DNA from 4 places in the Proteus vulgaris genome. Region 1 is predicted to be linked to each of the others. Evidence: predicted binding sites of a transcription regulator. Region 1 holds the regulator's gene; each other region holds the start of a gene.

Region 1 (5,997 bases):
AGCTTTTCGTAAGATATTCCAGCAACTTAATGCACATTCTGCTTTAATTGATGGGGATAGTTTTCATCGTTATACTCGCCCTGAAATGGACATGGCGATAAGAAAAGCCAAAGAACAAGGGCGACATATTAGCTATTTTGGCCCTGAAGCAAATGATTTTAGCCTACTGAGTTCCACATTCAGCCATTATAGTGAAACAGGACAAGGCCAATCACGTAAATATTTGCACTCTTATGATGAAGCAACGCCCTACAACCAATTACCAGGGACTTTTACACCATGGGAATCATTACCCAATAATACCGATGTACTCTTTTATGAAGGATTACACGGAGGTGTTGTCACTGATGAACACGATGTCGCACAGCATGTTGATTTACTAGTGGGTGTAGTTCCTATCGTTAACCTTGAGTGGATACAAAAACTTATCCGAGACACAACCGAACGGGGCCACTCACAAGAAGCCGTAAGAGATTCAGTGGTGCGTTCTATGGATGATTATATTAACTATATCATTCCGCAATTTTCGCGTACTCACATCAACTTTCAACGAGTCCCTACTGTCGATACATCAAACCCATTCTCAGCTAAAGCTATCCCAACTCTTGATGAAAGTTTTATTGTTATTCGCTTTAGAGGCTTAACGGATATTGATTTTCCTTATTTACTGGCAATGTTGCATGGCTCATTTATGTCAACAATAAATACAATTGTGGTGCCTGGTGGAAAATTAGGATTAGCGATGGAGTTAATTATGGCGCCATTAGTCAAAAAATTATTAAATGGCGAAAAGATCAGTTAACAAAAATAAAATCTATTTTTATAAAAATAATATCCCCTTTATTAAGGGATATTATTTCTAAATTAAACTTTATTTTAAAATATCAAATTTATTCAGCGTCTTTTATTTCGAATGAATGTGTAATATTAGCTGCTTTTCCTAACATTAAAGAGACGGAACAATATTTTTCTGCAGATAATTGAACTGCTCGTTCAACAATTTTATCTGTGAGTTCTTTACCTGAAACAATAAAATGTAAATTGATATCAGTAAATAAACGTGGAGCTTCTTCACGACGCTCTGATGTTAATTTCACTTCACAATCAGTGACTTGATGTCGCCCTTTGCGTAAAATACTAACGACATCAATCGCACTGCATCCACCCGCAGCAATTAAGACCATTTCCATTGGGCTTGGTGCTTTATCGCCAGAGTTCCCATCCATCATTATTTGATGACCTGATGAAGACTCACCAACAAAAGATAAATCTTCAACCCACTTAACTCGTGCTTCCATTTATTTTCCCCCTAAACATGACAGAAACTAAAAGAGTACATTCTCATAATTCAACTAGCAATTAGCAAATAGGTTTATTATGCTGACTGCGTAAAACGAGACTTAATGCACTAATTGTGTTAAAAACAATATCTGCTTGATGATAGTGGTTAAGATCAATGCATTATTTTCTCATTTATTATAATCTACTCCATATTAACTTACCGTGTTCTCAGGAAGTTAATAGGTCAAGATAGGATTTTTAAGCACGCTGTCTCAAAAGGGAGTCTATCCGTTTTGAATGGCTGCATTTAACGTACAGAGGATAACGCGAATGGTTCTCGGCAAGCCGCAAACAGACCCGACTCTTGAATGGTTTTTGTCACACTGCCATATTCACAAATATCCATCCAAGAGCACGCTGATCCACCAAGGTGAGAAAGCGGAAACACTTTATTATATTGTTAAAGGTTCCGTGGCTGTTCTTATTAAAGATGAAGAAGGGAAAGAAATGATCCTCTCCTACCTGAATCAGGGCGATTTCATCGGTGAACTTGGATTATTTGAAGAAGATCAAGAACGTAGTGCATGGGTTAGAGCAAAAACAGCCTGTGAAGTAGCAGAAATTTCCTATAAAAAATTCCGCCAATTAATTCAGGTCAACCCTGATATTCTGATGCGCCTGTCAGCTCAAATGGCGAACAGATTACAAACCACATCAGAAAAAGTAGGTAACCTTGCTTTCCTTGATGTAACAGGTCGTATTGCACAAACCTTACTAAACTTAGCAAAACAACCCGATGCTATGACGCATCCTGATGGCATGCAAATTAAAATTACACGTCAGGAAATCGGTCAAATTGTTGGTTGTTCACGCGAAACTGTAGGCCGTATTCTTAAAATGCTAGAAGATCAAAACCTGATCTCTGCACACGGTAAAACAATCGTCGTTTACGGGACTCGCTAAGTTTCCCTGCCCGAACAAACAATAGCCCGATACAAAGGGCTATTGATAAAAAATCTGTATAAACCCCATTCTTGTGATGGGGTTTATAATAAGGACTACTCTTTTACAAACTCCGCAATAGCTGCTTTTAATGCCGCCATTCCTTCTTGTAATTCTTCTTGGGTAATAATTAATGATGGCGTAAAACGCATAACATCAGCCCCTGCATTTAACATCATTAACCCATGTTTTGCAGCTAACCCTAATAGTATTTTCGCTTTGCCTTCATATTGTGGTGCAAGTTGTGCACCAATCAATAATCCTTGCCCACGGATTTGCGAAAAGACGTTGTAGGTTTGGTTTATTGCCGTGAGCTCGTCTACAATCCACTGATAGCGCTTTTCTACACCCTCAAGTACCTCTGGTGTATTGATTAAATCAAATGCAACATTACCCACTGCACACGCTAATGGATTACCACCATAAGTTGTACCATGAGTTCCTACTCCCATTACCGACGCTATCTCTTGTGTCGTTAACATCGCACTGAGTGGAAAACCACTTCCTAGCGCCTTTGCCGTAGTAATAATATCGGGAGTTACATCGTAATTCATATAAGCAAAAAGCTTACCTGTACGCCCCATACCCGTTTGTACCTCATCAAGAACAAGTAATGCTTGATGTTTATCGCACAACTCACGTAGCCCCCTCATAAATTCAGGAGTAGCAGCTGTTACACCGCCTTCACCTTGTACTGGTTCTAGTACAACGGCACATGTATGATCATCAATAACCGCTTTCACGGCATCTAAATCATTAAAAGGAACGTGTACGATATCGGCAGGTTTTGGGCCAAACCCATCTGCATATTTAGGCTGTCCTCCTACAGATACAGTGAACAGAGTTCGACCATGGAAGGCATGGTGAAAAGCAATAATTTTGGTTTTATAAGGACTATGACGAGTGATCGCATAATGGCGAGCTAATTTAAATGCAGCTTCATTCGCTTCAGCGCCTGAATTAGCAAAAAAGACACGCTCTGCAAATGTATTATCAATTAATTTTTGTGCTAAACGCAGTGCAGGCTCATTTGTAAAAATATTACTCACATGCCAGAGTTGCTCACTTTGTTCTTTCAATGCTTGATTCAGTGCAGGATGAGCATGTCCTAATGCCAATACAGCAATACCACCAGCAAAATCAATATAAGATTTTCCTTGCTGATCCCAAACTCGACTTCCCACCCCTTTAACAGGAATAAATTCTGCGGGTGAATAAATTGGCAACATTACTTGATCGTAAGTTGCCCGGTTGATGCTTTGCTTTGTCATTACCCCACCTGATCGTTATTCATCTTCAATGTGAAAATATAATCACTAAATATGAATAAAAAATCAAATGTGGTTTTGTATAAAAAGGCGTTATTTCGCTATTTAAATACTATCTTATTAATATTTAAGAAAATTATTTAATAACTCATGCCCTTGTTCACTTAAAATACTTTCTGGGTGAAATTGAACCCCTTCAATTGGAAGTGTACGATGGCGAATTCCCATAATTTCATCAACATTTCCATCATGTTGGCTCCATGCCGTTACTTCAAAAGGCACAGGTAACGTCGTAGCATCTATCACTAAAGAGTGATAGCGCGTTACACTTAAAGGACGATTAAGTCCTTTAAAAACGCCTTGTTGGTTATGATGTATCAATGAATTTTTACCATGCATAACTTCTCGTGCTCTAATAACAGATGCACCAAAAGCTTGCCCTATTGCTTGATGTCCAAGACAAACGCCAAGAATAGGAATTTCACCTGCAAACCGCTGTATAGCCTCAAGAGAGATCCCGGCTTCATCAGGAGTACAAGGTCCTGGCGAGATAACAAGATGTGCTGGCATCATCTTTTCTATCTCTTTAAGTCCAATCTCATCGTTACGCTTAACAACAACCTCAGCACCCAATTCACAGAAATACTGATAGAGGTTGTAGGTAAACGAGTCGTAATTATCAATAAGTAACAGCATATTAGCCTATCCGACTGATTTTCTTATCATTATCTATTTTATTACTATTTTAAAGCGAGTGTATATTTGCCAAAATAGCTCGTTGTTTAACCGACTTGGGTACAACAAAGCCGATTATCATAGCACAGGTATAAAATATGAATAGTAAGCAAGAAAATCTGCTGATTTATTGCGCAATAACAATAATGACGGTAATTGATGATGAATACAGTGATTAATAGTGTAATGAATACTTATTGCAGGAGATCACACGAAAAAACAGACGATAAAAAATATTTTTTTCGTACTAAAAACCCCGGAATGAATACTTTCACTCCGGTTTATATGTATTTTATCTTATCAGAATACGTAAATACCCTATCCCAATAATGCGTTTATTCTTTTACGACTTCAGCAGATAAAATAGTAACCGTTTTTACCGGCACATTTTGGTAAGGACCAATATTGCGGGTTTGAGCTTGTGAAATTTTATCAACCACATCCATACCCTTTACCACTTTACCAAATACGGCATAACCAAAATCACGTTGACCGTGATCTAAAAAGGCATTATCAGCCACATTAATAAAGAATTGACTGGTTGCACTGTCTTTATCCGACGTACGTGCCATAGCAATAGAGCCTTTTACATTACGTAACCCATTATCTGCTTCATTTTTAATTGGCGCTCTGGTCTGCTTTTGTTGCAAATCAGCAGTGAAACCACCGCCTTGAACCATAAAACCGGGGATAACACGATGAAAAGTTGTGCCGTTATAGTATCCATCTTCGACATACTGAATAAAATTTTTCGTTGTTATTGGGGCTTTTTTATTATCCAGTGATATTTCAATATTGCCTTCAGAGGTGACTAATTTAACGAAGGTTTCTCCCGTTGCCATTGCAAAAGTCGCTGTTGTTAAAGTGCAAGCGGTAACGAAGGTGACAAGAAAACGTTTTAACATGCAGGGATCCTTTACTTTAATAGTCTACAACTTACTTAATATGCAGCGATTCTAATTCGCTGAGGTAAATAGTGCCAATCATTTACCTTTATTTACGCTCAATAAGTCTAATTACGTCATAACAGAGTAAATTTTAATTTTTAAGCTCTGTTATAAGTCATTAAATTGCGCCAAAATAGAGCAAATAGATATTTTAGATATTCTTTCTCATGCAGAATTGAAATGAGTATGCATGAGAAGCCGCATTATTTCAGAGAGGTTTATACCATAATGGCCCAATTTAATTACCAAAAAGCACATTTCATCATCAGTGCGCCTGATATCCGCCATTTACCACCAGATACAGGGATTGAAATTGCCTTTGCGGGTCGCTCTAATGCCGGTAAATCCAGTGCTTTAAATGCCTTAACCCAACAAAATGGGTTAGCAAGAACCAGTAAAACCCCAGGCCGTACTCAATTAATCAACCTCTTTCAAATTGAAGAGGGTTTACGCTTAGTCGATTTACCTGGCTACGGTTATGCTCAAGTTCCTGAAGAAATGAAGCGCAAATGGCAACGTTCTTTAGGTGAGTACTTACAAAAAAGAGAGTGCTTAAAAGGCGTAGTTATTTTAATGGATATTCGTCATCCATTAAAAGATCTCGATATGCAAATGATTGACTGGGCAGTTGAGTCTGAACTCCCTACACTCGTCTTACTGACTAAAGCCGATAAGCTGGCATCTGGTGCCCGTAAACAACAATTGATGAGTGTACGTGATGCACTAGCAAGTAAAGTTGGTGATATTCGTATCGAATATTTTTC
Region 2 (5,997 bases), 840 kb from region 1:
ACATCAAGGATATGTTCATACTCATCACGAATAGTGAAGGTACAGGTTGATGATGTTGCAACAACAGGAATATTGTTTTCAACAATTTTTTCTGTCAGCGATTCGAGGTTCACAGCGGCTTGTTTTTTGGCTTGTTTAACAAAACCATTCGCAATTAATGCAACACCACAGCATTTTTCGCGTTTTAATAACTGAACGCCAATCTCCATTTTGTTGAATACTTTAACTAAATCTTTCCCTAATTGCGGGTGGTTATAGTTAGCATAACAACCATGGAAGAAGGCAACTTGATCTTTAAAGCGCGCCTGCTCTTCAACCTGTTTTTTCATCCATGTTCTAAATGTACCAAAAGAGTATTTTGGTAATTCACGACGATGGTCGATTTTAAGCGCTTTATCCAAGATTTTACGGACTGGTTTTAATCCGGTAATAGTATTTACTATCGGCGCCATTGGCGTTGATAATGTTCCCATTAAATCCGTATGACTTAAAATAGCATCCCGAATTTTAGGTGTTTTGGTGTTGTAGTTCAGTTTCGCACGCGAAATAATATCACCAATTTTTACATCTGACGGACATGCAACTTCACAACGCTTACAGTTAGTGCAATATTTCAATGCTTCATCATAAAGCATCGGATCTTTCAAGCGTAAACGCTCACCATCAGGGCCTGCTTGTTTAGGCCCAGGATAAAGTGGATTCACTTTTGCAACAGGGCAATAAGTTGTACAAACTGTACACTTAATGCAAGCTTCAAAACTGTTATCTTGTAAACTCATTGTGCTGCCTCCACAACCGCAGATGTGGTCTGTTCTGATTTATGATGCTGTAAAATTTGTTGCGCGGCATAAAGAGCGCTAATCATTGAAACACCCGCACCACAACCTTCATTTAGCGGATCAAATCCACCTAACACAGCGCCCACAGCATAAACATTGTCTAATACTTCACCATATTTCATGGGCCTTAATTGGCTATCGGTATTAACACCAAAGCGCATATAAGGCTGTTTCGCAAAGACATTCTCTTGTGTCCACTCATTACGAGGTAATGTCTCTAACAAATCCAGTTCCATTAAAGGCTCATAAACACGATCGAATTCGGCAATTAAGCCATTATTGAAAAAGCTTCCCGTTGCTAACACCACATGCTCACTGCGAATAGGAATATCAGTGTGATTTCTAGTATGAACGCCTGTAACAGTGTTACCCACTAAGTCAACTTCCTCCGCGCGATCACCAGGCATAATTAAACCACCCGCTTTTTGAAAACGCAGTTTTAATGCTTGATGTAGACGAATTCCTAATAGAGAAGGTGGCAATGTTGGTAATAGACAAATCGGTTTACCTACTAACTGTTGCAGTAATGTCACTGGCTCTTCAGCATCAAGCCCAATACATGCAGGTAAAATAATCGCCTCAACACTGTCATCAATGTGCTTTTTCAGTTCGTCAGCTAACGCTTGTGTGTTTTCTGGTTTATCTAAATAACGTGCAATATTAACTGCTCTAAATTCACTTGGATTATCACGCAATCTATCTAATAACGGTAAGTGGATATGATAAGGAATAGCTTCAACACCTTGCTCATTAAGCGTGTTGCTTGCAAATTGTGGCTGAAAATCTAAGAAACCTTCAATTCCTACCACAGCTAGTTTTTTCCACGGCAATGCTTTATCAATACCATGAATAGGAACTCGCATTGGACTCATCCAACTCATACGAGAGCGCCCTACTGGCGTAATACGATAATGGTTTTCATCACCATTACCTTGATACTCAAGACCACTTGTACTTGCCAACAATGCCTGAGCTTGTTCAATTAAAGTTGAAACTTGTATCTCACCAATACGGCTATACGGGTGTTTTGGCGCTAACTCTGCTAACGTTGCCAGTGCTTTTTTAGGCTGAGTAACCGCAGTTCCATCAGGTAGATGAGTTAATAAATCCAATGAACCTGATGAAAAATGCAACGCACTTTGACCATTACTAATGATTGCACAAGACTTACCGGCTTCGGCAAGACGAATACCAGCAGTTAATCCTGCCAGTCCGCTACCTATAATGATGACGTCAAATTTCATTATCTGCCTCCGCTGAAGCTGTTTTTTCAATCATATCTGCATCTAAACCACATAAACCTTGATAAACCCAACTGGTAAACTCACTTTCACGTAATGCATTGCCCCAAGCAATTGGTCGAATACCTTTCCAACGCTCATTCAGGAAATGAGCAAGTTGCTGCTCTGATTCATGAGGAGTAGTAACTTGTAAACGGTTTAATAATCCAGCGGCACGACAAGCACAGAGTTCACCTTGGCAAGTTCCCATACCCACACGAGTACGACGACGTAAATCAAGTAAGTTATTAACCGTTAAAGAGTTAACCGCATAGCGAACTTCAGCTGCCGTTACCGCTTCACATTCACATACTAAGCTTTTATCAATACGTTCATTGCTCAGTAATTTATTCGCTAAATCACCATGACGATAAACCGCTGAACCACGAATTGGTGCAGGTAATGAAACAACGCTACGTAATGCTTGCTCTGCTGATTGGCGAGAGCCAGGTAATGCCTCTTCTGCAGTAGTACATTTTGCAGAGACATTTAATTTCTCACAGATTTTATCTGTCGCCCATTCGGCCATTAAACGGTAAGTCATTAATTTACCGCCCGTAATGGTAATAAAGCCTTCTAATCCATCACGTTGCGCATGGTCGAGTAAAACAATACCACGGCTAACATTACGACCTGACGGATCATCATCACTTGCCACTAAAGGACGTACACCAGCATAAGCACGTAGAATTCGAGTTTGAGCCAGTTTTGGCGCTAACATTGAACCTTCACGAATAAGAATATCGACTTCTTCAGGGGTGACATACATATTGTCAATTTCATCGTAAGGTACGCGTGTTGAAGTTGTGCCAATTAATGAAATCGTATCGCCAGGTACTAAAATATCGGCATCCGCAGGTTTACGACAACGGTTGATCACCATATTGTTAATGCGATGACCCAAAATCAGTAATGCCCCTTTTGCTGGGAACATTCGAACTTTTAACTCACCGTATTCAGCAATTTTTTGTCCCCAAATACCGCCAGCATTCGCCACAATTTGTGCGCGGATTTCGTACATTCTTTTCGTTTGATGATCGTAAACTTTAACACCTTTAACACGATCACCTTCACGAATAAGGCCAACGACTTCATGATAGGTCAGGACTTGTGCACCATGTTCGCGAGCATCTAACATATTTGCTGCGGTTAAACGAAACGGATCAACTGTGCCATCAGGTACTTTAACTGCACCGATTAGATTCGGATTAACAGAAGGCTCTAAGCGAATAGCTTCTTCGGGTGAAATCGCTTGAGCATCAATACCTGCAGCTTGGCAAGCTTGAATAAAAGTCTGTTGAAACTCTAAAGAATCTTCGGGTAGGGTAATAAAAAGGCCATCCGTCTTTTCTACACAATGACGAGCGACCCGTTTTAAGATCATATTCTCTTCAATACACTCACGCGCTGACTCAGGATCGGTTACTGCATAACGCGCACCACTGTGTAACAACCCATGATTTCGACCGGTTGCACCGGTTGCAATATCGTGTCTTTCAAGCAGGACGCAACGTAATCCACGGCGTGCACAGTCTCTTGCCATGCCTGCACCGGTTGCTCCTCCGCCAATAATAATGACATCAGTTTCTGTCACTGGTGAACCGCTCATCATAGAGATGCCCTCTCACATTACATTCAGCAAACGCTTAATTATTCTTTAGCGTTAATTATAGTGTATAAGATACACAAAAAGTGTGGTTAATGTTTGATAATGAGCAAAAACGAAAGAGAAACGCTCACAAGTGAAAAGTTAAAACCACATCTGTGATACTAATCACAAATTATTTAACAAAAAGTATTTGATAAAGTTAACATATCACTCAAAATTGCACATCTTGAAAAATTATTCGACAACTGAGTAATACCTCACAGTAAATTTGATTGTATAAGTTTACTATTAAGTTCGTTAAAGAAAATTTTTTGATAATTTCACTGTTCGTTTTGTCATTATTTAATATCAACATATTAAAATAAAAGCCATCGGAGGCTAATATGTTAAGTCTGTTTAGACCTGCGCCACATAAAGCGCGTTTGCCAAAAGAGCAGATAGATCCCGTCTATCGTCGCCTACGCTGGCAGATCTTTATGGGGATTTTCTTCGGTTATGCTGCTTATTATTTAGTAAGAAAAAACTTTGCGTTAGCAATGCCTTACCTCGTAGAAGAAGGTTTTTCTAAAGGTGACCTAGGTTTTGCTTTATCAGGGATCTCAATTGCTTATGGTTTCTCTAAGTTTATCATGGGCTCATTCTCTGACCGTGCTAACCCACGTTATTTCTTACCAGCAGGTCTTATTTTAGCGTCTGTAGTGATGCTATTTATGGGCTTTGTGCCATGGGCAACTTCGAGCATTATGATTATGTTCGTTCTGTTGTTCCTTTGTGGTTGGTTCCAAGGTATGGGTTGGCCTCCTTGTGGACGTACCATGGTGCACTGGTGGTCACAGAAAGAACGTGGCGGTATCGTTTCAATTTGGAACTGTGCGCATAACGTCGGCGGTGGTTTACCTCCGTTACTATTCTTATTAGGTATGGCGTGGTTTAACGACTGGAAAGCAGCGTTATATATGCCAGCAATTGCAGCAATTTTAGTTGCAATGATCGCATTCGCATTAATGCGCGATACCCCTCAATCATGTGGTTTACCTTCAATCGAAGAGTACAAAAACGACTATCCACCTGATTATAAGGAAACTGACGAACAAGAACTGACTGCAAAAGAAATCTTTATGAAGTATGTGTTCCCTAACAAACTTCTGTGGATGATTGCGATTGCGAACGTGTTCGTTTACTTACTACGTTACGGCGTGCTGGACTGGTCACCAACTTATCTGCGTGAAGTAAAACACTTCGCAATGGATAAATCATCATGGGCTTACTTCTTATACGAATACGCAGGTATTCCGGGCACACTGCTGTGTGGTTGGATGTCAGATAAAGTATTCAAAGGTAACCGTGGTGCAACAGGTGTGTTCTTCATGACCTTAGTTACTATCGCAACTATCGTATTCTGGATGAACCCAGCGGGTAACCCGAATGTTGATATGGCGTGTATGTTAATTATCGGTTTCTTAATCTACGGTCCTGTTATGTTGATTGGTCTGCATGCTCTTGAGCTTGCACCGAAAAAAGCAGCAGGTACAGCAGCAGGCTTTACCGGTCTATTCGGTTACTTAGGTGGTTCTGTTGCAGCGAGTGCTATCGTAGGTTACACAGTTGACTACTTCGGCTGGGATGGTGGCTTTATGGTCATGATCGGCGGTAGTGCACTGTCTGTTGTGTTATTACTTATCGTGATGGTTACTGAAACCAAACACAAACGTGAAATGCTTCAGAAGTACGAATAATCGCTAACTGATTATTTATGAAATTAGCTAAATCTCATCTCTAAAACCAAGCCACATCAACTGTTTTGATGTGGCTTTTTTATTGCCAACTGTACATAACTTTATTGTACGTAGAATTAAAATGGAGCTGCTTTATGAGTACATCTTTTAGAATAAAACCGTTAGTTGCAGGCGTTCTTTTAACTCTATCTTTAAGTGCAATCGCACAAGCGGCAAGCGATAAGGTTGTTATCGCTCACCGTGGTGCAAGTGGTTATTTGCCTGAACATACGCTTCCTGCCAAAGCATTAGCTTATGCCCAAGGCGCAGATTATCTAGAGCAAGACTTGGTGATGACCAAAGACAACGAATTAGTTGTTTTACATGACCACTATCTTGATCGTGTAACAGATGTGGCTGATCGTTATCCTGATAGAGCAAGAAAAGATGGCCGTTACTATGCTATCGATTTTACGCTTGAGGAAATTAAAGGGCTGAAATTTACCGAAGGTTTTGACATTGTTGATGGTAAAAAGGTCCAAAGTTACCCAAAC
Region 3 (5,997 bases), 340 kb from region 1:
AGCAAGAAGCGCAAATTATGCAAATTATTGAAAAAGTAGAAGGTGTAAAAAGTGTTGATTCTTCAGTAAATATTCGATCTTAAATTAAGATACGTTGTTTTTTATTTGTATGAATACGTAAAAATAATGACGCCGAAAAAATGTGCGGGTATCCTTTGTTAAGTTGTATAAAGGAGACATTATGGGGAAGTATATACCTGTCACATTAAATAATATTACAGCACTCGAATTTCAATCATCTCTACCACAAGGTAAAGTCGCTTTAGTCTGTGAAGGTGGAGGTCAACGTGGGATCTTTACCGCAGGTGTTCTTGATGAATTTATGCGTTCACAATTTGATCCCTTCGATATTTTGCTTGGGGTGTCTGCGGGCGCACAAAATTTATCCGCTTTTGCCTGTGGTCAGCGTGGCTATGCGCGTAAAATTATTAATCGTTATACAACTAATAACCAATTTTTTAATCCTATCCGATTTGTCCGTGGCGGTAATTTATTAGATTTAGATTGGTATATAGAAACGACAGCAAAAGAAATGCCTCTTGATATGCCAACAGCATTACGGCGTTTTGATACTGGCCGTGAATTTTATATGGTAGCCAGTCGTTCTGATAATTTCCAAGCAAATTATTTTCAACCAGATGAGCCAACTTGGCTTGATATCATCAAAGCATCTAGTGCAATTCCTGCTTTTTATCGTAATGGTGTTTTATTCCATGATGTTGTCTATCATGATGGCGGAATAAGTGATGCTATTCCTGTCAGGGAAGCTTATCGGCGGGGTTGTCGTACTATTGTTGTTGTGCGTACGGTGCCTTCTGAATATCAATATACCACTGAGTGGGTCGATCGTATGGGTAAATGGTTCGAAAATAGCCGTTTACAACGTTTTATGGCGATGGCTCAAGTTCATATTGAAACCTATACCGAAACACTTAAATTTATTCAATCGCCTCCAGAAGATGTTGTGGTTATCGAAATCTATCCACCAACGACGTTACAATCAAGTGCATTAGGTAGTCGTTTAAATGCATTAAATCATGATTATCATGTAGGTAGGCGTTGTGGACGCTATTTTTTAGCGACAATAGGTCAGCATTTTTCTAAGAAAAAATTCAAACAGCATGATAAAAAAATCTTTAGCCTATTTGAGCAAGAAGCAAAGGCGGATAAAGCGGAGGATGCTTCTATTATTCAACAAGGAACAAGAAGCGTGCATCCTGATGTAAGGCAGGTTTAAGAATGAATAAATTTATTGATACTCACTGTCATTTTGATTTTCCTGTTTTTTATAATGATATTGCGAATAGCTTATCTTTAGCGCATCAAGCGCAAGTTAAAAAAATTATTATTCCTGCAGTTGCTCGTTGGAATTTTGATGTGGTGACTGAGTTATCAAATGAATATCCTCAATTATATAGCGCATTAGGATTACATCCTTTATATATTGAAGAGCATAAAGAGCAGCATCTCATTGAATTAGAACAGAAACTAAAAATAGATCCTCGTTGTGTTGCTATCGGAGAAATAGGGCTTGATGACTATATGGATAACCCGCAACCAGAAAAGCAGGAACGCTTTTTAATTGCACAACTTAAATTAGCAACTAAGTTTGATTTACCCGTTATTTTACACTCACGTAAAACTCACGATAAGTTAAGTGCGCTGTTACGTCGTTATGATGTTCCGCGTAAAGGGGTTGTACACGGTTTTGCAGGAAGCCAGCAACAAGCTGAAAAATTTATTCAGCAAGGTTATTTTATTGGTGTTGGTGGTACGATTACTTATGAACGAGCACAAAAGACACGTCGAGCAATTGCTTCATTGCCACTCGAATCGCTATTACTAGAAACAGATGCTCCTGATATGCCAGTGAGTGGTTTCCAAGGTGAGCCTAATCGGCCTGAGCGTATTCAATATGTTTTTTCCCAACTCTGTGAGCTACGTCAAGAACCCTCTGAGGTAATTGCACAGCAACTCTATCTTAATAGCCTACAATTATTTCGGTTAACAGATAATGCCTAGTTGTTGAATTGATTCATTCTACGATTAAAAATTCATTTTAATTTAATCTTATTTATATGAATAAGGTGTTTATTTAACTTTATTGTCTAAGATTGAATACAAGGATTGTTAATCATATGATGTTTTCCCTTTATTCAACCTATTCAATAAATGCGTTTTCCTCTCTTTTTATGTGATCTGCTTCTCATTTGTGACCTTTTTGTTACTTTTTTCAGATCCTATTTGTGATGGATGTTGAGGGTTCTTTTCTTAGACTAGGTATAATTATCCGGCAAAAAGAGTCAATAAGCTCTGACTAGAGCGTTATTGATAATCCATTAAATTTTTATATGAACAGGGATCCTTCAATGCAACTCATTATGAGCTTGGTCGGAATGGCAACATTAATTTTGATAGCCATTCTGTTTTCCAGCAATCGACGTGCAATTAGACTACGTACAGTTGGTGGCGCATTCCTTATTCAGATTGGCTTAGGTGCATTTGTTCTTTATTCCGACGGTGGTCGCGAGGTACTTCTTGCGGTTTCTGATGGCGTCAAGAATGTAATTGATTACGGCAATAACGGGATGAGCTTCCTATTTGCAGGCCTAGTATCAGATAAAATGTTCGAGTTGTTTGGTGGTGGCGGTTTCGTATTCGCCCTACGCGTACTGCCTGTTATCGTGTTCTTCTCTTCACTCATTGCAGTGCTGTATTACCTTGGCATTATGCAAATTGTCATTAAAATTCTCGGTGGTGGCTTACAAAAAGTACTTGGCACATCACGAACAGAATCTATGTCTGCCACTGCAAATATTTTCGTTGGACAAACAGAAGCCCCACTTGTTGTTCGCCCTTATATTGCAAGAATGACAACCTCTGAACTCTTTGCTGTTATGTGTGGTGGTTTAGCTTCTGTTGCGGGTTCAGTGCTTGCTGGGTATGCCAGCATGGGTGTGCCATTAGAGTATTTGATCACCGCATCCTTTATGGCGGCGCCAGGTGGTTTACTCTTTGCTAAATTGTTGATCCCTGAAACAGAAACGCCAGACGATCAAAAAGATGCGCTTGATAAAATGGCAGATGACGAAAAACCAGCCAATATTATCGATGCCGCAGCTGCGGGCGCATCTTCTGGTCTACAGCTTGCCCTAAACGTAGGTGCCATGTTGCTTGCTTTCGTCGCCTTGATTGCATTAGTCAATGGTATTCTTGGTGGCATTGGTGGCTGGTTTGGCTATGAGAATTTCTCATTAGAACTGGTGCTAGGTTGGGTATTTGCACCAATTGCCTTCTTGATTGGTGTACCTTGGAGTGAGGCAACCATTGCCGGCTCATTTATTGGACAAAAAATTGTTATCAATGAGTTCTATGCTTACTCTGAATTTAGTAAATACCTAAAAGAGGATGCATTAGTTGCAGGTTCTGGATTAGTAGTATTATCTGCTCAAACGAAGGTTATTATCTCCTTTGCATTATGTGGTTTTGCTAACCTATCTTCTGTTGCTGTACTGCTAGGTGGTTTAGGTGGAATGGCGCCAAACCGTCGTAAAGATGTGGCTCGTTTAGGAATGAAAGCTGTGCTAGCTGGTACACTCTCTAACTTAATGAGTGCAACAATTGCAGGATTCTTCTTTGCATTAACGGCAATGGCAGTTGTTGCCGCTTAATTGATTTAATTGTAAAGAGCAGATGGGTATTTTACCTATCTGCTCTTTTATGTTTGTTTTCTGTTGTAATGTTAACTACTTTTATTGTGTGAGATATTTCGCAGATTGTATTGAATATGGTCACAAAGGTTGTCATTTAATGTGTATTACACTTTTCTTGCGTTATAAAGACGACTTAAAAACGGTATTAAAGTAACATTAAACCAGAAAATGACCTAATTGTGATATCAATCACATTTTTATGTCATTGCTTGCAAGTTACATTTGATTAGTGTGACGTAAAGCACATCTAATTGTTCCTTAGCGTGTTCAAATAAGATGTGCTGAAACTTCATGGAATGGCGAAGGCTCAATGACGGGTCGCCGAAGTGAGCATAGCGCGGTGAGAGGGAGCTCAGCTGTCGTTGTAGCACTAGTTACAACAACATCTTCAAGGAACCAAGTCCGCTCGCCAACAAATTTAATCGCTAACCTTAAGCGTATGCCCAAAAGGGCTTAAGAAACATCGTTGGAGAGTTTTATGACAGATTTAACCGCTGCAGCGCGCCTTGCGCTGTCTTTGATGGATTTAACTACATTAAATGATGATGACACTGATGCAAAAGTGACTGCGTTATGTCATCAGGCTAAAAGCCCAGAAGGCAATACAGCCGCTATTTGTATCTACCCACGCTTTATTCCGTTAGCACGTAAAGTGTTACGCGAACAGGGTACACCAGAAGTCCGTATCGCAACCGTAACTAACTTCCCTCATGGTAATGATGATTTAGATATCGCATTAGCTGAAACCAATGCGGCATTAGCTTATGGCGCAGATGAGGTTGACGTAGTTTTCCCTTACCGTGCATTAATGGCAGGTAACGAGCAAATCGGTTTTGATATCGTTAAAGCATGTAAAGAAGCTTGCGCAGAAGCAGGTTCTTTATTGAAAGTCATCATTGAAACGGGTGAGCTGAAAGATCCTGCTCTTATCCGTAAAGCCTCTGAAATTTCAATCAAAGCGGGTGCTGACTTTATTAAAACTTCCACAGGTAAAGTACCTGTAAATGCAACACTGGAAAGCGCTGAGTTAATGATCCAAGTGATCCACGATATGGGTGTTGGCAAAGAAGTTGGTTTTAAACCTGCAGGTGGTGTTCGTACCGCTGAAGAAGCTGCTCAATATCTAGCATTAGCTAACCGCATTATGGGTGACAACTGGGTTGATGCCCGTCACTTCCGTTTTGGCGCATCAAGCTTGTTAGGTAATTTACTAGCCACTTTAGGTCATGGCGAGCAAAAATCGTCTAGTGGTTACTAATCCATTCGTGTAATACGCCCACGTTTTATTGTGGGCGTTATCAATGCTATAAAGCCAGGAGGTTGCAGTGTTTCTTGCCCAAGAGATTATTCGTAAAAAACGTGATGGTCATCCTTTAACAGAGGAAGAAATTCGTTTTTTCATTAACGGTGTCAGAGATAATACTGTTTCTGAAGGTCAAATTGCTGCATTAGCAATGACTATTTATTTCCACGATATGACGATGCCTGAGCGTGTTGCTCTGACATTAGCTATGCGTGATTCCGGTACAGTACTGAACTGGAAAAGCCTAAATTTAAACGGTCCAATTGTTGATAAACACTCAACAGGTGGTGTGGGTGATGTCACTTCACTGATGTTAGGGCCAATGGTTGCCGCGTGTGGCGGTTATGTTCCTATGATTTCAGGTCGTGGATTAGGTCATACAGGTGGAACATTAGATAAACTCGAAGCTATTCCAGGTTTCGATATCTTCCCTGATGATGAGAAATTCCGCGATATTATTCGTAACGTGGGTGTTGCTATTATCGGACAGACTAATTCATTAGCACCTGCTGATAAACGCTTTTATGCTACCCGTGATATTACTGCTACAGTTGATTCAATCCCTCTTATCACAGCCTCTATTCTAGGTAAAAAATTAGCTGAAGGCTTAGATGCATTAGTGATGGACGTTAAAGTGGGATCGGGTGCCTTTATGCCGACTTATCAGAAATCTGAAGAGCTGGCTGAGTCTATTGTTCAAGTAGCAAATGGCGCAGGCTGTCAAACTACAGCACTGTTAACGGATATGAATGAAGTTCTAGCTTCTAGCGCAGGTAATGCTGTCGAAGTTCGTGAAGCCGTTCAATTCTTAACTGGTGAATACCGTAATCCACGTCTATTTGAAGTTACTATGGCGCTGTGTGTTGAAATGTTAGTATCAGGCCGTTTAGCGGATGATCGTCAACAGGCTCGTCAAAAACTGCAAGATGTGTTGGATAACGGTAAAGCGGCAGAAGTCTTTGGTCGTATGGTTGCAGCACA
Region 4 (5,997 bases), 1.0 Mb from region 1:
AAGGACCACATATTACAACATCGGGTAATGCGACAATTAAAGCAGCTCCTGATATGGCGACATTAAATATTCAGGTTAATGAAAGAGCAAAAGATGCGGCTCAGGCTAAGAAACAAGTCGATGAGCGTGTTGCAAAGTATTTTGCCTTCTTAAAAGAAAATGGTGTTGTGAAGGAAGATATCGACGCTGCTAATATCCGTACTCAACCAAACTATGAGTATGATAAAAAAGCAGAGCGTTCGGTGATTAATGGTTATACAGCAACACGTACTGTGAATGTCAAAATTAAGAAATTAGAACAGCTTAATACGTTACTTGATGGCGCATTAGCGGCTGGTTTAAATGAAATTAATAACGTTGAGTTTGGCGTAAATAATCCAGAACAATACAAAGTAAAAGCACGAGAAGTGGCCATTAAAAATGCCATTGATCAAGCAACTTCTGTTGCAAAAGGTTTTGGTGCTGATTTAGGTGCAGTCTATAGTGTAAGCTATCGTGCGCCAGAAGCGACACCTTATCCAATCGCACAAGTACGTATGGATGCAATGGCATTAAAAGCCCAAGCACCAGCAGCAGTGCAAGAAACTTATGAACAACAAAGTATCGAATTTAAAGATTATGTGGATGTTGTTTTTGAACTAAAACGCACTAAATAATTATGTTACGGTAAAAAAAATAGGCTTCTTAGAGAAGCCTATTTTTTGTGTTAAAAGATGAAATAGCCGTGCTACTCTTCACCTTGTTTTAAAACCTTACGGCCAAAATTAATCAGTGCATCTGTCACTTTTCTCATCGTTCTACTTTCTGGTGCAAAACGATGCCAATAAAGCATACGCCGCTGGCAAAGTCCCGGAGTTAAATCAACCAGCTCTCCACTCTTTAGCTCATTAGCAATTTGTAGATGAGGGATCATGCAACATGTCGAACCTTGTTTTGCTAATTGCACAAATGCTTCAGAAGAATTAACGATATGGCAAGGTACGCTACCCGGAGATAAACCAAAGTTTTGCTGTAAAAATGCTTGATGCATATCATCAAGATGGTCAAATGCGACTGCAGGGGCTTTTAATAACGATGACTTAGTTACGCCATTTGCAAAATAACGCTGAGCAAAATCAGGAGAGGCCACAAATAGATAATCAAGAGCGCCTAATTGATCAACAAGGCAACTTGGTAATGCTTGTGGCTGAATACTGATTGCACCAACGACTTCGCCTCTTCTTAAGCGTTCTTGTGTTCGCGTTTCATCTTCAACTTGTATATTAAGCCGAATAGGCAGTTGTGTTAAAACTGGGTGCAAAGCGGGTAATAACCACGTTGCTAAACTATCAGCATTCACCGCCAAAGAGAGTAAAAGCGGTGTGGAGCCACTATTTTCATCACCTAACCATTGTTCTTCAAGTAATTCTACTTGATGCAATAATGCCAATAGTTTTTGCCCTTGCTCTGTGGGCTTAGGGGGAACAGTTCGCACTAATAATGGTTGGCCGAATAAGTTTTCTAATTGTTTAATACGCTGTGAAACGGCAGATTGTGTAATACATAACTTTTGTGCAGCTCTTTCAAAACCACGTTCGCGAATGACGGCATCAAGGGCTTGTAATGCTCGATAATCAGGGCGTTTCATTAACAGACTCTCTTTGATTTTATATTCTGTTGCTTACTATGCCATATTTTTTGTTGTAATGAGTTAAAATGTTGCTTCTCAGTTTTTGATGTGTCTCGTGCTAGTTTTGAATGCAATATGCTATTCTTAGTCCATTAACGTGATAAATAAGGTTTTTTTAAATGACTCAGGATGAATTGAAAAAAGCAGTAGGTTGGGCGGCGCTTGAATATGTAAAACCCGGTACTATCGTGGGAGTGGGAACAGGCTCCACAGCTTCTCATTTTATTGACGCATTAGCGACAATGAAAGGTCAAATTGAAGGTACGGTTTCAAGTTCAGAAGCATCAACAGCAAAACTAAAAAGTTACGGCATTCCTGTTTTTGACTGTAATGAAGTCGATTCTTTAGATATCTATGTTGATGGTGCTGATGAAATCAACCACCATATGCAAATGATCAAAGGTGGCGGAGCTGCATTAACGCGAGAAAAAATTATTGCAGGTGTGGCAAAAACATTTATCTGTATCGTTGATGAATCTAAACAAGTGGATGTATTAGGTAAATTTCCTCTACCTGTTGAAGTTATTCCAATGGCGCGCTCTTATGTAGCTCGTGAATTGGTTAAATTGGGTGGTTTGCCTGAATATCGTGAAAACGTGGTAACAGATAATGGAAACGTTATTTTAGACGTTCATAACTTAACAATTCTTAACCCTATTGAACTGGAAAATAAAATTAACAGTATTCCAGGCGTGGTTACAGTAGGATTATTTGCTAATCGTGGTGCAAATGTCGTTTTAATGGGAACATCTGAAGGCGTTAAAACTATTAAGTAAGATGACTAAAAAGAGGTGGCGATGGCGACCTCTTTTTAAAATTATTTTAGAAACTGCAAATTCAGTGATATATATCACACCATAGTTATATCTCTCTTTAAAATCCTGCCTTTTTCAAAGTCAAAATCATTTTACTCGGTAGAAAATCGCTTTCTTTATCGCTTATTCTGCCATCACTGCAATCGGTTGTATTGCCACAAACTCTATTTTTGTTATGTTGTTGAGACAGGATTTTGTTTTTCATTAAATGTAACAACGATAGGGCAGGGTAAATGGTCAAAGTATCTTTGGAAAAAGAAAAGATAAAGTTTCTACTCCTTGAAGGTGTGCACCAAAGTGCAGTAGAAAATTTAAGAGCTGCGGGTTATACCAACATTGAATATCACAAAGGTGCGTTATCGGACGAAGAATTAAAAGAAGCTATCCGTGATGCACGTTTTGTTGGTCTTCGTTCCCGCACTCATTTAACAGAAGAAATTTTTGCAGCCGCTGAAAAATTAGTTGCTGTAGGATGCTTCTGTATTGGGACCAATCAAGTTGATTTAGATGCGGCAGCTCGTCGCGGTATCCCTGTTTTCAATGCGCCTTTCTCAAACACTCGTTCCGTGGCTGAGATGGTGCTAGGTGAATTACTGTTATTACTGCGCCGTATTCCGGAAGCCAACGCGAAAGCACATCGTGGTGTTTGGGATAAGCAAGCCAAAGGCTGTTTTGAAGCGCGTGGTAAAAAACTAGGTATTATTGGTTATGGCCATATTGGTACACAGTTAGGTATTTTGGCTGAAAGTGTCGGTTTAGATGTTTATTTTTATGACATTGAAAATAAACTGCCACTGGGTAATGCAACACAAATTCGTCATCTGTCTGAACTATTGAATATGTGTGACATTGTCAGCTTGCATGTACCAGAAACACCATCAACAAAGAATATGATTGGTCATGAAGAAATTCAGCGCATGAAACCAGGTTCAATTCTTATCAATGCTTCTCGTGGTACAGTGGTTGATATTCCTGCATTAGCACAAGCGTTAGAATCAAAACATTTATCTGGTGCTGCCGTTGACGTGTTCCCATCTGAGCCAGGTGCAAATAACGATCCTAACGATCCGTTTGTCTCTGAACTTATTAAATTCGATAACGTGATATTAACGCCACATATCGGTGGTTCAACACAAGAAGCGCAAGAAAATATTGGTTATGAAGTTGCTGGTAAATTAGCTAAATATTCAGATAATGGCTCTACGCTATCTGCGGTTAACTTCCCTGAAGTTTCATTACCAAGCCACGGCGATGATGTAAACCGTTTACTGCATATTCATGAAAACCGCCCAGGTATGATGAATAGTATCAATAATGTGTTTACTGAACAAAACATCAACGTGGCAGCACAATTCCTGCGAACTTCAGGCAATGTCGGTTATGTTGTGATTGATATTACAACGCAAACCAAGGCTCAAGCAGAGTTAGTGTTGCAAAAAATTAAAGCATTACCTGGTACTATTCGTGCTCGTATGCTGTACTAATTATTGATGTAATCATCAGTAAAATATTGAAGGCTCGGTATTTCGAGCCTTTTTTGTTTTTTAAACTTTATTATTGAATTTGCTGTTTCCATAATTGGTAATAAAGCGCTCTATTTTCAAGCAAATTAGAATGTGTTCCTTCTTCTAATATCCGTCCTTTATCTATGACATAAATATAATTTGAATGTGCTAAGGTATTGAGACGATGTGCAATACTAATCACGGTTCTGTTTTTACAAATCCGAGGTAAATTTGCCAAAACTTGCGCTTCAGAGATGTAATCTAATGCTGATGTGGCTTCATCTAAAATAAGAATACGTGGGTTTGTTAATAAAGCTCTTGCCAGTGCAATACGTTGGCGTTGCCCTCCTGATAAATTAGCTCCTCGCTCTCCGACTTGAGTGTTAAATCCCAAAGGAAGTTGCTCAATAAACTCTAGAGCGCCTGCAAGTTGGCATGCTTCTATTAATTCTCTTTCATTTGCATTGGGCTTTGATAAACGAATATTTTCGATAATAGATCCACTAAATAAAAAACTTTCTTGTAAAACAATGCTAATACTTTGGCGTAATGAGAGAGGATCGGCGATAGCCAAATCCATGCCATCAATATAAATTTGTCCTTGTTGAGGCGTATAGAGACGTTGAATTAAACGTGTAACGGTACTTTTTCCTGAGCCAGAGCGACCGGTAATACCAATAAATTGTCCAGCAGGAATAGAAAACGAGAGAGATTCAATAACATCTGGCGTATGAGCGGTATAACGAAAATAGACATTTGAAAAATCAATACGACCTATGATTTGGGGTACTGTTGCTAATCCATAATATTGATGTTCTGTCGGCGTATTTAAAATTTCACCGATACGACGTAGAGAAATCGTTGCTTGTTGAAAATCCTGCCAGCATTGTGCTAAACGTAAAATAGGTTGTGTGATATGCGCAGTAAAGAGATTAAATGCAATAAGTTCACCCACGGTCATTTGTGCATTAATAATTAAATTAACACCTTGCCACAAAATAATCGCCGTTGTGATTTTATGAATGATAAATATAAGCTGCTGAGCTAATAAAGTTTTTTTAGTAGCTGAAAACCGTTTGTTAATATGGTCGGTGAGTTTATATTGCCATTTGTCGATAAAGCGATTTTCTGTTGCTGTAATTTTGATAGTTTCTATACCGTTCATTGTTTCGGTTAATAGGCTGGTATTATCAGCATTAGCTTGATATTCCTGTTCAACCCAATAACGAATAAGAGGGCCAAGGATCAGCCAAAGTGTAAAATAAATAATTAATGCCCCTAACGTTACCCAAGTTAATGGTGTGGAATAAGTAAACATTACAGAAATAAACACAATAATAAAAATCAGGTCGAGCACTAACATTAATGCGGAACCAGTAATAAATTGACGAATATGTGAAAGCTCTTGAATACGAGCAATTATTTGGCCTGACTGTCGCTGATTAAAAAAAGCACTCGGTAAGCGAATAAGATGCTGATAAATTTTTCCTGAAAAATCGGCACTAAATTGGCAAGAAATAAATGTATACAGTTTGTCTCTTAGAAAAAGATAAACAGGTTCGGTAATTGCTATTAAGAGTAATAAATAACCTAATAGATGTAAGTTTGATAAATTTCTTCCAGTTAATACCTTATCAATTAATGTTTCAAAAATTAAAGGGTTAACTAATGCGAAGAGTTGGCTACAACATGATAAAATAAAAATCAGTAAGAGTGATTTTTTTTGTTTTAAAATAGTAGAAATAAACCAATTAATATCAAATTTATTACGCAATGAGGTGTGCTGTTGATTGCTTATTAATACTATACTTAATTTTTGTTTTTTATCTATTCTATATTCAATGGTAATATTGCTTTCGAGATCGAATATTATCAAAAACTTTTCATTTTTTTCTTTTAAAACATACCATTTGTTATTTATTTCAATAAGGGTATCAATAAGATGATGTTTTTTACTCTCATAATCAATAATATCGAATTTACAGTTTAAATTAAGTAATTGAGCTGC

What was found. The regulator CRP, encoded in region 1, controls carbon source genes, mostly activating them, when cyclic AMP is high. The targets are predictions, from matches to a motif close to ATGTGANNNNNNTCACAT.
Region 2: glpT (glycerol-3-phosphate transporter) is a predicted target of CRP. The motif match lies at 3,917-3,934, and genes of this name have one in related genera.
Region 3: deoC (deoxyribose-phosphate aldolase) is a predicted target of CRP. The motif match lies at 3,943-3,960, and genes of this name have one in related genera.
Region 4: serA (phosphoglycerate dehydrogenase) is a predicted target of CRP. The motif match lies at 2,508-2,525, and genes of this name have one in related genera.

The regions. Positions count from the first base shown of each region.
Region 1 is NZ_CP090064.1:4,042,943-4,048,939, forward strand. Features, by position in the region: gene LW139_RS19130 (phosphoribulokinase) at 1-802, shown strand, start outside; gene LW139_RS19135 (OsmC family protein) at 891-1,298, opposite strand; gene crp (cAMP-activated global transcriptional regulator CRP) at 1,612-2,244, shown strand; gene argD (bifunctional acetylornithine/succinyldiaminopimelate transaminase) at 2,340-3,554, opposite strand; gene LW139_RS19150 (aminodeoxychorismate synthase component II) at 3,672-4,247, opposite strand; gene ppiA (peptidylprolyl isomerase A) at 4,622-5,191, opposite strand; gene yihA (ribosome biogenesis GTP-binding protein YihA/YsxC) at 5,462-5,997, shown strand, end outside.
Region 2 is NZ_CP090064.1:497,498-503,494, reverse strand. Features, by position in the region: gene glpC (anaerobic glycerol-3-phosphate dehydrogenase subunit GlpC) at 1-779, opposite strand, end outside; gene glpB (glycerol-3-phosphate dehydrogenase subunit GlpB) at 776-2,083, opposite strand; gene glpA (anaerobic glycerol-3-phosphate dehydrogenase subunit A) at 2,073-3,731, opposite strand; gene glpT (glycerol-3-phosphate transporter) at 4,112-5,464, shown strand; gene glpQ (glycerophosphodiester phosphodiesterase) at 5,599-5,997, shown strand, end outside.
Region 3 is NZ_CP090064.1:3,703,068-3,709,064, reverse strand. Features, by position in the region: gene LW139_RS17695 (BON domain-containing protein) at 1-83, shown strand, start outside; gene LW139_RS17690 (patatin-like phospholipase family protein) at 182-1,237, shown strand; gene LW139_RS17685 (TatD family hydrolase) at 1,240-2,022, shown strand; gene LW139_RS17680 (NupC/NupG family nucleoside CNT transporter) at 2,370-3,671, shown strand; gene deoC (deoxyribose-phosphate aldolase) at 4,192-4,971, shown strand; gene deoA (thymidine phosphorylase) at 5,039-5,997, shown strand, end outside.
Region 4 is NZ_CP090064.1:3,047,344-3,053,340, reverse strand. Features, by position in the region: gene LW139_RS14730 (oxidative stress defense protein) at 1-656, shown strand, start outside; gene LW139_RS14725 (LysR family transcriptional regulator ArgP) at 728-1,627, opposite strand; gene rpiA (ribose-5-phosphate isomerase RpiA) at 1,789-2,445, shown strand; gene serA (phosphoglycerate dehydrogenase) at 2,718-3,968, shown strand; gene LW139_RS14710 (type I secretion system permease/ATPase) at 4,039-5,997, opposite strand, start outside.